Regions from separate parts of the Streptomyces sp. NPDC059008 genome, predicted to be linked through region 3. Evidence: predicted binding sites of a transcription regulator. Region 3 holds the regulator's gene; each other region holds the start of a gene.

Region 1 (3,243 bases), on a different contig from region 3:
GCGTCAAGGTCCGCATCCCCACCATCCTCCGTACGTACACCGGTGGTGAGGCCGAGGTCACCGCCGAGGGCGCGACCCTCTCCGAGGTGATCGCCGACCTGGAGAAGAACCACCAGGGCATCGCGGCTCGTGTACTGGACGACGCGGGCAAGCTGCGTCGCTTCGTGAACGTCTACGTCAACGACGACGATGTGCGCTTCGAGCAGGGCCTGGAGACGCCGACCCCGGACGGTGCGGGCGTCTCCATCATCCCGGCGGTCGCCGGCGGCTGCTGAGGAAGCACGCGCCCGGTGACTGTTGACCGGTCACCCCCGATCGGTCGACGGGTGAGCGCTAATTTGCGCCATCTCTTCACCTACTTGACCGGAATTGCCCCGTCCGTTGAAATCGGACGGGGCAATTCCGCTTAGTGAAAGGGGATACCATTGCGGTGATCTCCGTTCCGGATAACTCCGCGCACGTGCCGAACGCATAGGAAAGCGCGGAGAGTTGTGCTCAAAGTGTGTGCGGCATTTGTCGCTTACGTGCGCTATGCCCGGCCCGACTTGCCCCGGAGAAACGGGATTTCATCGCATATTGCCGATTCTCCGGCGCCAGAATTCTCGTCCGATTGACCTGTTGCGCTGGGCATCGGTGCAGATACATTCAGCGGCGGTCGACGCGTTCCGGCGCACACCCCACGGGCCATTTCGCGGGGTGAGGTCTGACCCGGGTCCGCGGAGTGCGGTCCTGCGCAAGGGCCAGTAATAGGGGAGTTAGGCATGGCTCAGGGCACCGTCAAGTGGTTCAACGCGGAGAAGGGGTACGGCTTCATCGCGGTCGACGGTGGTGCGGATGTATTCGTCCACTACAGCGCGATCCAGATGGACGGCTACCGCACCCTTGAGGAGGGCCAGCGGGTCGAGTTCGAGATCTCGCAGGGCCAGAAGGGGCCGCAGGCGGACATGGTCAGGGTGAGCGCCTGAGGCGCGGGCCGACTGCAGCGTAGAGAAGGCCCGTACCCCGTCACGGGGTACGGGCCTTCTGCCTGCCCTCCCTGCGGCGGGACCTGAGCCCCCGTCGCCTGCGCCCGCCCCCCGTCCCGCCTGCGCCCGCTCCGTGCCGCTCGCCGCCGCGTGGCGCCCCGGCGGCACCCCGCCGGGCGGCCGGCGCCCGTCCGTCGCTCACCCCTCGCCCACCCGCCGACCCTCGCCGACCCCCTCCAGGCGGCTTGCACTCGCCCTGCCCGAGTGCTAATCATTGGCGTTAGCACTCTCCGAGTGAGAGTGACAGAACTTGGATCGGGCCGGTGAGGTCCGGACGCCGGGTGGGGCAAGGAACCACACGGCGCACGGACCGTCCGTCGCGGGCACGGGTGCCGATCCGGAGAAATCCACCCCGTCCGGGAGGACCACTTCACATGGCCAAGATCATCGCGTTCGACGAGGAGGCACGGCGCGGTCTCGAGCGCGGGATGAACCAGCTCGCCGACGCCGTCAAGGTCACCCTCGGCCCCAAGGGCCGCAACGTCGTCCTCGAGAAGAAGTGGGGCGCCCCCACGATCACCAACGATGGTGTCTCCATCGCCAAGGAGATCGAGCTCGAGGACCCGTACGAGAAGATCGGCGCCGAGCTGGTCAAGGAGGTCGCGAAGAAGACGGACGACGTCGCCGGTGACGGCACGACGACCGCGACCGTCCTGGCCCAGGCCCTGGTCCGCGAGGGCCTGCGCAACGTCGCCGCCGGCGCCAACCCGATGGCCCTCAAGCGCGGTATCGAGAAGGCCGTCGAGGCCGTCTCCGCCGCCCTGCTGGAGCAGGCCAAGGACGTGGAGACCAAGGAGCAGATCGCCTCCACCGCCTCCATCTCCGCCGCCGACACCCAGATCGGCGAGCTGATCGCCGAGGCCATGGACAAGGTCGGCAAGGAAGGCGTCATCACCGTCGAGGAGTCCCAGACCTTCGGTCTGGAGCTGGAGCTCACCGAGGGTATGCGCTTCGACAAGGGCTACATCTCGGCGTACTTCGCCACCGACATGGAGCGTATGGAGGCGTCGCTCGACGACCCGTACATCCTGATCGTCAACTCCAAGATCGGCAACGTCAAGGACCTGCTGCCGCTCCTGGAGAAGGTCATGCAGTCCGGCAAGCCGCTGCTGATCATCGCCGAGGACGTCGAGGGCGAGGCCCTGTCGACCCTGGTCGTCAACAAGATCCGTGGCACCTTCAAGTCCGTCGCCGTCAAGGCCCCGGGCTTCGGTGACCGCCGCAAGGCCATGCTCGGCGACATCGCCATCCTCACCGGTGGCACCGTCATCTCCGAGGAGGTCGGCCTCAAGCTGGAGAACGCCGGTCTCGACCTGCTCGGCCGCGCCCGCAAGGTCGTCATCACCAAGGACGAGACCACCATCGTCGACGGTGCCGGCGACAGCGACCAGGTCCAGGGCCGCGTCAACCAGATCCGCGCCGAGATCGAGAACTCGGACAGCGACTACGACCGCGAGAAGCTGCAGGAGCGCCTGGCGAAGCTCGCCGGCGGTGTTGCGGTCATCAAGGCCGGTGCCGCGACCGAGGTCGAGCTCAAGGAGCGCAAGCACCGCATCGAGGACGCCGTTCGCAACGCGAAGGCGGCCGTCGAGGAGGGCATCGTCGCCGGCGGTGGCGTCGCCCTGCTCCAGGCCTCCCAGGTCTTCGAGAAGCTGGAGCTCGACGGCGACGAGGCCACCGGTGCCGCCGCTGTGAAGCTGGCCCTGGAGGCCCCGCTGAAGCAGATCTCCGTCAACGCCGGCCTCGAGGGTGGCGTCGTCGTGGAGAAGGTGCGCAACCTGACCCCGGGTCACGGCCTGAACGCCGCGACCGGCGAGTACGTCGACCTGGTCGCCGAAGGCATCATCGACCCGGCCAAGGTCACCCGCTCCGCGCTGCAGAACGCCGCCTCCATCGCGGCGCTGTTCCTCACCACCGAGGCCGTCATCGCCGACAAGCCGGAGAAGGCCGCCGCGGCCGCTCCGGGCGGCATGCCGGGCGGTGACATGGACTTCTGATCCTCCGGATCGGAACGCTGATCCCTCCCGGATCACACGTCCGCACATACGTCGGGGCGGCACCCTCCTCCCAGGGGGTGCCGCCCCGACGGCGTTCACCGGCTCCTCACCGCGAGTCCTCGGCCGCGTCGGCGTCGGCGTCGTCCGCCGCCCTCTCGGCGTCCCGGACCTTCTTCGCCATCTCTGCCATCTCCGCCTCCTCGGTGGAGGAGTCGGAGGAG
Region 2 (3,243 bases), on a different contig from region 3:
CCGCGTTGAAGGTGCCGCGGATCTTGTTGACGACCAGGGTCGACAGGGCCTCGCCCTCGACGTCCTCGGCGATGATCAGCAGCGGCTTGGAGCCACCCGCCTGGATGACCTTCTCCAGCAGCGGCAGCAGGTCCTGGATCGAGGCGATCTTGCCCTGGTGGATCAGGATGTACGGGTCCTCGAGGACGGCCTCCATACGCTCCTGGTCGGTGACCATGTACGGCGAGAGGTAGCCCTTGTCGAAGGCCATGCCCTCGGTGAAGTCCAGCTCCAGACCGAAGGTGTTGGACTCCTCGACGGTGATCACACCGTCCTTGCCGACCTTGTCCATCGCCTCGGCGATCAGCTCGCCGACCTGCTTGTCCTGCGCGGACAGACCGGCGACGGCGGCGATGTCGGCCTTGTCGTCGATCGGGCGGGCGGTCGCGAGGAGCTCCTCGGACACGGCCTGCACGGCGGCGTCGATGCCCTTCTTCAGGGCGGCCGGGGAAGCGCCCGCGGCGACGTTGCGCAGGCCCTCGCGGACCAGCGCCTGGGCCAGCACGGTGGCGGTGGTGGTGCCGTCACCCGCGATGTCGTTGGTCTTGGTCGCCACCTCCTTGACGAGCTGGGCGCCCAGGTTCTCGTACGGGTCGTCGACCTCGACCTCACGGGCGATGGTGACACCGTCGTTGGTGATGGTCGGGGCACCGAACTTCTTGTCGATGACGACGTTGCGGCCCTTCGGACCGATCGTCACCTTCACCGTGTCGGCAAGCTTGTTCACGCCGCGCTCAAGGGCGCGACGGGCGTCCTCGTCGAACTTCAGGATCTTCGCCATGGGGTGCTTCAAGTCCTCTCATTGCGATCCTCGGCACGCAGTGGGGACCGCTGGGTCAAACGAACTGCGCCCCTGCCCCGGGTTGTTTAGACGCGGGAACCAGGGGCGCAGATCACGGCAAATCTGGGTGACTTACTTCTCGACGATCGCGAGCACGTCGCGGGCCGAGAGAACGAGGTACTCCTCGTTGTTGTACTTCACCTCGGTGCCGCCGTACTTGCTGTAGAGAACGACGTCACCAACGGTGACGTCGAGCTCGACGCGCTTGCCGTCCTCGATGCGGCCCGGGCCCACGGCCAGGACGACGCCCTCCTGGGGCTTCTCCTTGGCGGTGTCCGGAATGACCAGGCCCGAGGCCGTGGTCTGCTCGGCGTCGAGCGGCTGGACCACGATGCGGTCCTCAAGCGGCTTGATGGCAACCTTGGAGCTGGCGGTCGTCACGATCCGACCTCCCCCTTCGGAGATCTCACGGGGTTAACTGTCTGAGGTGGCGACCAGGTGGATCCGTCGTCGCGGGTGCCGGACCTGCCCGTCGCTGTGTGTTTGGCACTCCCCACTGGAGAGTGCCAACGCCGAGACTATGACGCGGTTAGCACTCGGTCAAGCGGAGTGCCAGCGCGCCGGGGGCGGGTTCCGCTACGCCGGTTGACCGCGCCGCGGCCAACGGGTCCGCCACCGGGGAGGGTTCCCTGCCAAATCGGACACACCTTCCCGTTCTCCGGCAACCACCCCCCGGACCACCTCGTCTACTTCCCCGACTGCCGGGCCTGCGAACCGGGCCCGGGCGTGCCGTGTGGATCGGCCCGGACCGGGTCCGCAGGCCCTGACCACCGAAGGCGGAGGAACCCGTGCGTGGACTGACCAGCGCTCCCCGGCCGGCCGGGGAGCCGGAGAGCGACGCCGAGCGCACCATGACGTTCGCCGCGCTTCAACGGGCGCCGGACCGCCGCAGGACCGAGGCCCGGCTGCTCGCCCTCGTCGTCCTGACCGCCGTCTTCGGCTACGCCTACACCGGTCTGTCGATGACCGGCCGGCTGCCCGGCGGCCTGGCCGGCTTCGCCGTCAGCATGCTCTTCGTGGCGCTGGTGCCGCATCTGGTCCTGCGCCGCTTCGCCCCGCGCGCCGATCCGCTGATCCTGCCGCTGGCGACCCTGCTGACCGGGATCGGGCTGGTCCTGCTGCACCGGCTGGACATCACCTACGCGCAGACCCCGCGTCTGAAGATCGCCGAGGCGGCGAGCGGCCAGCTGGTGTGGACGGTGATCGGGGTGGCGGTCTGCATCGCCATCCTGCTGGTGCTGCGCGACCACCGCATCCTGCAGCGCTACATCTATCTGACGATGGCCGTCGCCCTGGTGCTGCTGATGGCGCCGGCCTTCTTCGGCGCCGACATGTACGGCGCCAAGCGCTGGATCCTGCTCGGGCCGCTGTCGCTGCAGCCCGGCGAGTTCGTGAAGATCATGATCTCGGTGTTCTTCGCCGGCTACCTCACCGTCAACCGCGATGCGCTGGCGCTGGCCGGACGCCGCGTCATGGGCGTCCAGCTGCCCCCGGGAAGGCAGCTCGGGCCGATCTTCACGATCTGGGTGATCAGCCTGCTGGTGCTGGTCTTCGAACGGGACCTGGGCACCTCGCTGATCTTCTTCGGCGTCTTCGTGATCATGCTCTACATGGCCACCGGCCGCGCCGGCTGGGTGCTGTGCGGCCTGCTGATGGCCACGGTCGGCGCGGCCGTCGTCGGCTCCCTGGAGCCGCACGTCCACGGCCGCGTCACGGCCTGGCTGGACCCCATGCGGGCCTTCACCAAGGAAGGCCGCGCGGAGCACATGTCCGACCAGCTCGGCCAGGCGCTGTTCAGCTTCGGCAGCGGCGGCATCGGCGGCACCGGCCTGGGCCAGGGCCACCCCGAACTGGTCGGCTTCGCGGGCAACAGCGACTTCATCCTCACCACCGTCGGCGAGGAGCTGGGCCTGGCCGGGGTGATGGCGGTGCTGATGCTGTACGTGCTGCTCGCGCAGCGCGGGCTGCGGGTGGCGCTGACCGCCCGCGACCCGTTCGGCAAGCTGCTCGCGGTCGGGCTCGCCGGGGCGCTGCTGCTCCAGGTCTTCGTCGTCTCCGGCGGCGTCACCGGCCTGATCCCGCTGACCGGCAAGGCCCTGCCGTTCCTGGCCAAGGGCGGCTCGTCACTGGTCGCGAACTGGGTGATGGTGGCGCTGCTGCTGCGGATCAGCGACCATGCGCAGCGCCGCCGCGAGCCGGAGGGCGCCGGCCGCGACCGGCCGCGCCGGCGCGGGCGCGGCCGCCGGGCGACGTAGGGCCCACGCCCCGCCTGGACCACAATGGTGCAGGTGACCGACCTCGACACCTTCTCCGCGCTGCTGGCCCCCGAGGGGCAGGCGCTGCTGGCCGAACTGCGCGACTTC
Region 3 (3,243 bases):
CGTACACCGCGTCCTCGCCGCCGAGGGCCAGCAGGCGGTCCAGGGCAGCGGGCCACTGCTGGGGCAGCGCGTCCGGGCCGGCCTGCGGTTCGCCGGACTCCTCGACCAGGTCGCCGCAGAAGACGATCTCGGCGGCGCCGTGCCGGCCGGGCACCAGGACCGCCAGGTCGTGGGCGGTGTGGCCGGGACCGACGTTGGCGAGCAGCACCTGCCGGTCGCCGAGATCGACGGTCAGCTGGCCGTGCACATGGTGGTGCGGGGCGACCAGCAGATCGGCGGCCTCCGCGGCGGCGTCCCGCGAGACGCCGTGGCGCATCGCGTCGTGCCGCAGCTCGTCCTTGCCGCGCCGGAGCAGCTCGCCCAGGCCGGCCGCGCCGAACACCTCGACGCCGGCGAAGGCGGCGGTGCCCAGCACATGATCGAAATGCGGATGGGTGAGCGCGACATGCGTCACTTCCCGACCCAGCACGCCACGGATCGCCCGGCGCAGATCCGCGCCGTCGCGGATGCTCGCACCGGTGTCCACGATCATGACGCCGGCCGAGCCGGTGATCACGCCGATCGTCTCGTCCCAGCCCGGCATCCGGCGCCTGGCGACACCGTCACCGAGCTGTTCCCACCCGGCCTCTTCCCAAGCAGTGCCCATACCGAGACGCTAGCTCCATCGCGATAGCGTTGCCCGGCGGATCGGCCGAACACGGTCATCGGGCGGGCGCCGCGCAAGGTCGCCCTTGCCGTGGCCGTGCTACCCGGCCGTACACTGGCTCCGGGTCTGGCACTCGGCTTGCGTGAGTGCCAGGAGTAACGAAACGGCGGACGGCCGGACTGGAGGTGCGCGGGATGCTCAGTGAACGCAGGCTCGAAGTGCTGCGCGCCATCGTCCAGGACTATGTCGGGACGGAGGAGCCGGTCGGCTCCAAGGCGCTCACCGAGCGGCATCAGCTGGGGGTCTCCCCGGCCACCGTCCGCAACGACATGGCAGCCCTGGAGGACGAGGGTTTCATCGCCCAGCCGCACACGAGCGCGGGGCGGATCCCGACCGACAAGGGCTACCGCCTCTTCGTCGACAAGCTGGCCGGCGTCAAGCCGCTGTCCAGCCCGGAGCGGCGGGCGATCCAGAACTTCCTGGACGGTGCCGTCGACCTCGACGACGTGGTGGGACGCACGGTACGGCTGCTGGCTCAGCTGACCCGGCAGGTCGCGGTCGTGCAGTACCCGTCGCTGACGCGGTCCACGGTCCGGCACGTCGAGCTGCTGGCACTGGCACCGGCCCGGTTGATGCTCGTACTGATCACGGACACCGGGCGGGTCGAGCAGCGGCTCATCGACTGCCAGACGCCGTTCGCCGAGACCTCGCTGGCGGACCTGCGGGCGCGGCTCAACAGCCGGGTCGTGGGACGCCGTTTCACGGATGTGCCCCAGTTGGTGCAGGATCTCCCGGAGTCCTTCGAACAGGACGACCGCGGCACGGTCTCGACAGTGCTGTCGGTGTTGCTGGAGACTTTGGTGGAGGAGACCGAAGAGCGGCTGATGATCGGCGGCACCGCCAATCTCACGCGCTTCGGGCACGACTTCCCCCTGACCATCCGTCCGGTGCTGGAGGCCCTTGAGGAGCATGTGGTGCTGCTCAAGCTCCTCGGCGAGGCCAAGGACTCGGGCATGACCGTACGTATCGGGCATGAGAATGCCCACGAAGGCCTGACGTCCACATCGGTCGTCACGGTCGGCTACGGTTCGGGCGACGAGGCAGTCGCCAAACTCGGCGTGGTCGGACCGACCCGCATGGACTACCCCGGAACGATGGGAGCGGTACGCGCAGTGGCACGTTACGTCGGACAGATCCTGGCGGAGTCGTAAGTGGCCACGGATTACTACGCGGTCCTGGGCGTACGGCGCGATGCCTCGCAGGACGAGATCAAGAAGGCGTTCCGCCGGCTGGCGCGCGAGCTGCACCCGGACGTGAACCCGGACCCCAAGACCCAGGAGCGGTTCAAGGAGATCAACGCCGCTTACGAGGTCCTGTCGGATCCGCAGAAGAAGCAGGTCTACGACCTCGGCGGGGACCCGCTGTCGCAGTCGGGCGGAGCCGGTGGCGGCGCGGGCGGCTTCGGCGCGGGCTTCGGCAACTTCTCCGACATCATGGACGCCTTCTTCGGCACGGCCTCGCAGCGCGGACCGCGCTCGCGCACCCGCCGCGGCCAGGACGCCATGATCCGGCTCGACGTCGAGCTGAACGAGGCGGCCTTCGGTACGACCAAGGACATCCAGGTCGACACCGCCGTGGTCTGCACGACGTGCACCGGTGAGGGCGCGGCGCCGGGGACCTCGGCGCAGACCTGTGACATGTGCCGCGGCCGCGGTGAGGTCTCGCAGGTCACCCGGTCCTTCCTCGGCCAGGTCATGACGTCGCGGCCGTGCCCGCAGTGCCAGGGCTTCGGCACGGTCGTGCCGACGCCGTGCCCCGAGTGCGCGGGCGACGGGCGGATCCGCTCCCGCCGCACGCTGACCGTCAAGATCCCGGCCGGTGTCGACAACGGCACCCGGATCCAGCTCGCGGGCGAGGGCGAGGTCGGCCCCGGCGGCGGACCCGCCGGTGACCTCTACGTCGAGATCCACGAGCTGCCGCACCCGGTCTTCCAGCGGCGCGGCGACGATCTGCACTGCACGGTCACCATCCCGATGACGGCGGCGGCGCTGGGCACGAAGTGCCCGCTGGAGACGCTGGACGGGGTGGAGGAGATCGATGTGCGGCCGGGCACCCAGTCCGGGCAGTCGATTCCGCTGCACCAGCGCGGGGTGACGCATCTGCGGGGCAACGGCCGCGGCGATCTCATCGTCCATGTCGAGGTGCAGACCCCGACCAAGCTCGATCCCGAGCAGGAGGAGCTGCTGCGGCGGCTCGCCAAGCTGCGCGGCGAGGAGCGGCCCACGGGCCAGTTCCAGCCGGGGCAGCAGGGGTTGTTCTCGCGGCTGAAGGACGCGTTCAACGGGCGGTAGGCCACGGCCCGAGCCGGCGCGCCCAGGCGCGTACCTGCGCCGAGCCCCTGATGCGGGGGCTCGGCGTTTCCCGTGACACGATGTGCTCATGTCCACCGCACTGACCGATCTCTGCCGCCATCCGATCGTGCAGGCGCCGATGGCGGGAGGCGGCTCCGGACCCGAGCTGGCCGCCGCCGTCTGCGGCGCCGGCGGTCTCGGCTTCCTCGCCGCCGGCTACAAGACCGCCGACGGCATGTACCAGGA

The links. The regulator HrcA, encoded in region 3, represses chaperone genes, less so after heat shock. The targets are predictions, from matches to a motif close to TTNGCACTCNGNNNNNCNGAGTGCNAA.
Region 1: groL (chaperonin GroEL) is a predicted target of HrcA. The motif match lies at 1,210-1,236, and genes of this name have one in related genera.
Region 2: groES (co-chaperone GroES) is a predicted target of HrcA. The motif match lies at 1,410-1,436, and genes of this name have one in related genera.

Annotation. Positions count from the first base shown of each region.
Region 1 covers NZ_JBHYJC010000002.1:208,632-211,874, forward strand. Annotated here, with positions in the region: gene ACFWZH_RS03855 (MoaD/ThiS family protein) at 1-275, shown strand, start outside; gene ACFWZH_RS03860 (cold-shock protein) at 762-965, shown strand; gene groL (chaperonin GroEL) at 1,400-3,022, shown strand; gene ACFWZH_RS03870 (hypothetical protein) at 3,129-3,243, opposite strand, start outside.
Region 2 covers NZ_JBHYJC010000010.1:122,957-126,199, reverse strand. Annotated here, with positions in the region: gene groL (chaperonin GroEL) at 1-820, opposite strand, end outside; gene groES (co-chaperone GroES) at 953-1,261, opposite strand; gene ACFWZH_RS15485 (FtsW/RodA/SpoVE family cell cycle protein) at 1,732-3,135, shown strand; gene ACFWZH_RS15480 (methyltransferase domain-containing protein) at 3,160-3,243, shown strand, end outside.
Region 3 covers NZ_JBHYJC010000004.1:43,113-46,355, forward strand. Annotated here, with positions in the region: gene ACFWZH_RS07930 (MBL fold metallo-hydrolase) at 1-646, opposite strand, end outside; gene hrcA (heat-inducible transcriptional repressor HrcA) at 841-1,857, shown strand; gene dnaJ (molecular chaperone DnaJ) at 1,858-2,997, shown strand; gene ACFWZH_RS07945 (nitronate monooxygenase) at 3,086-3,243, shown strand, end outside.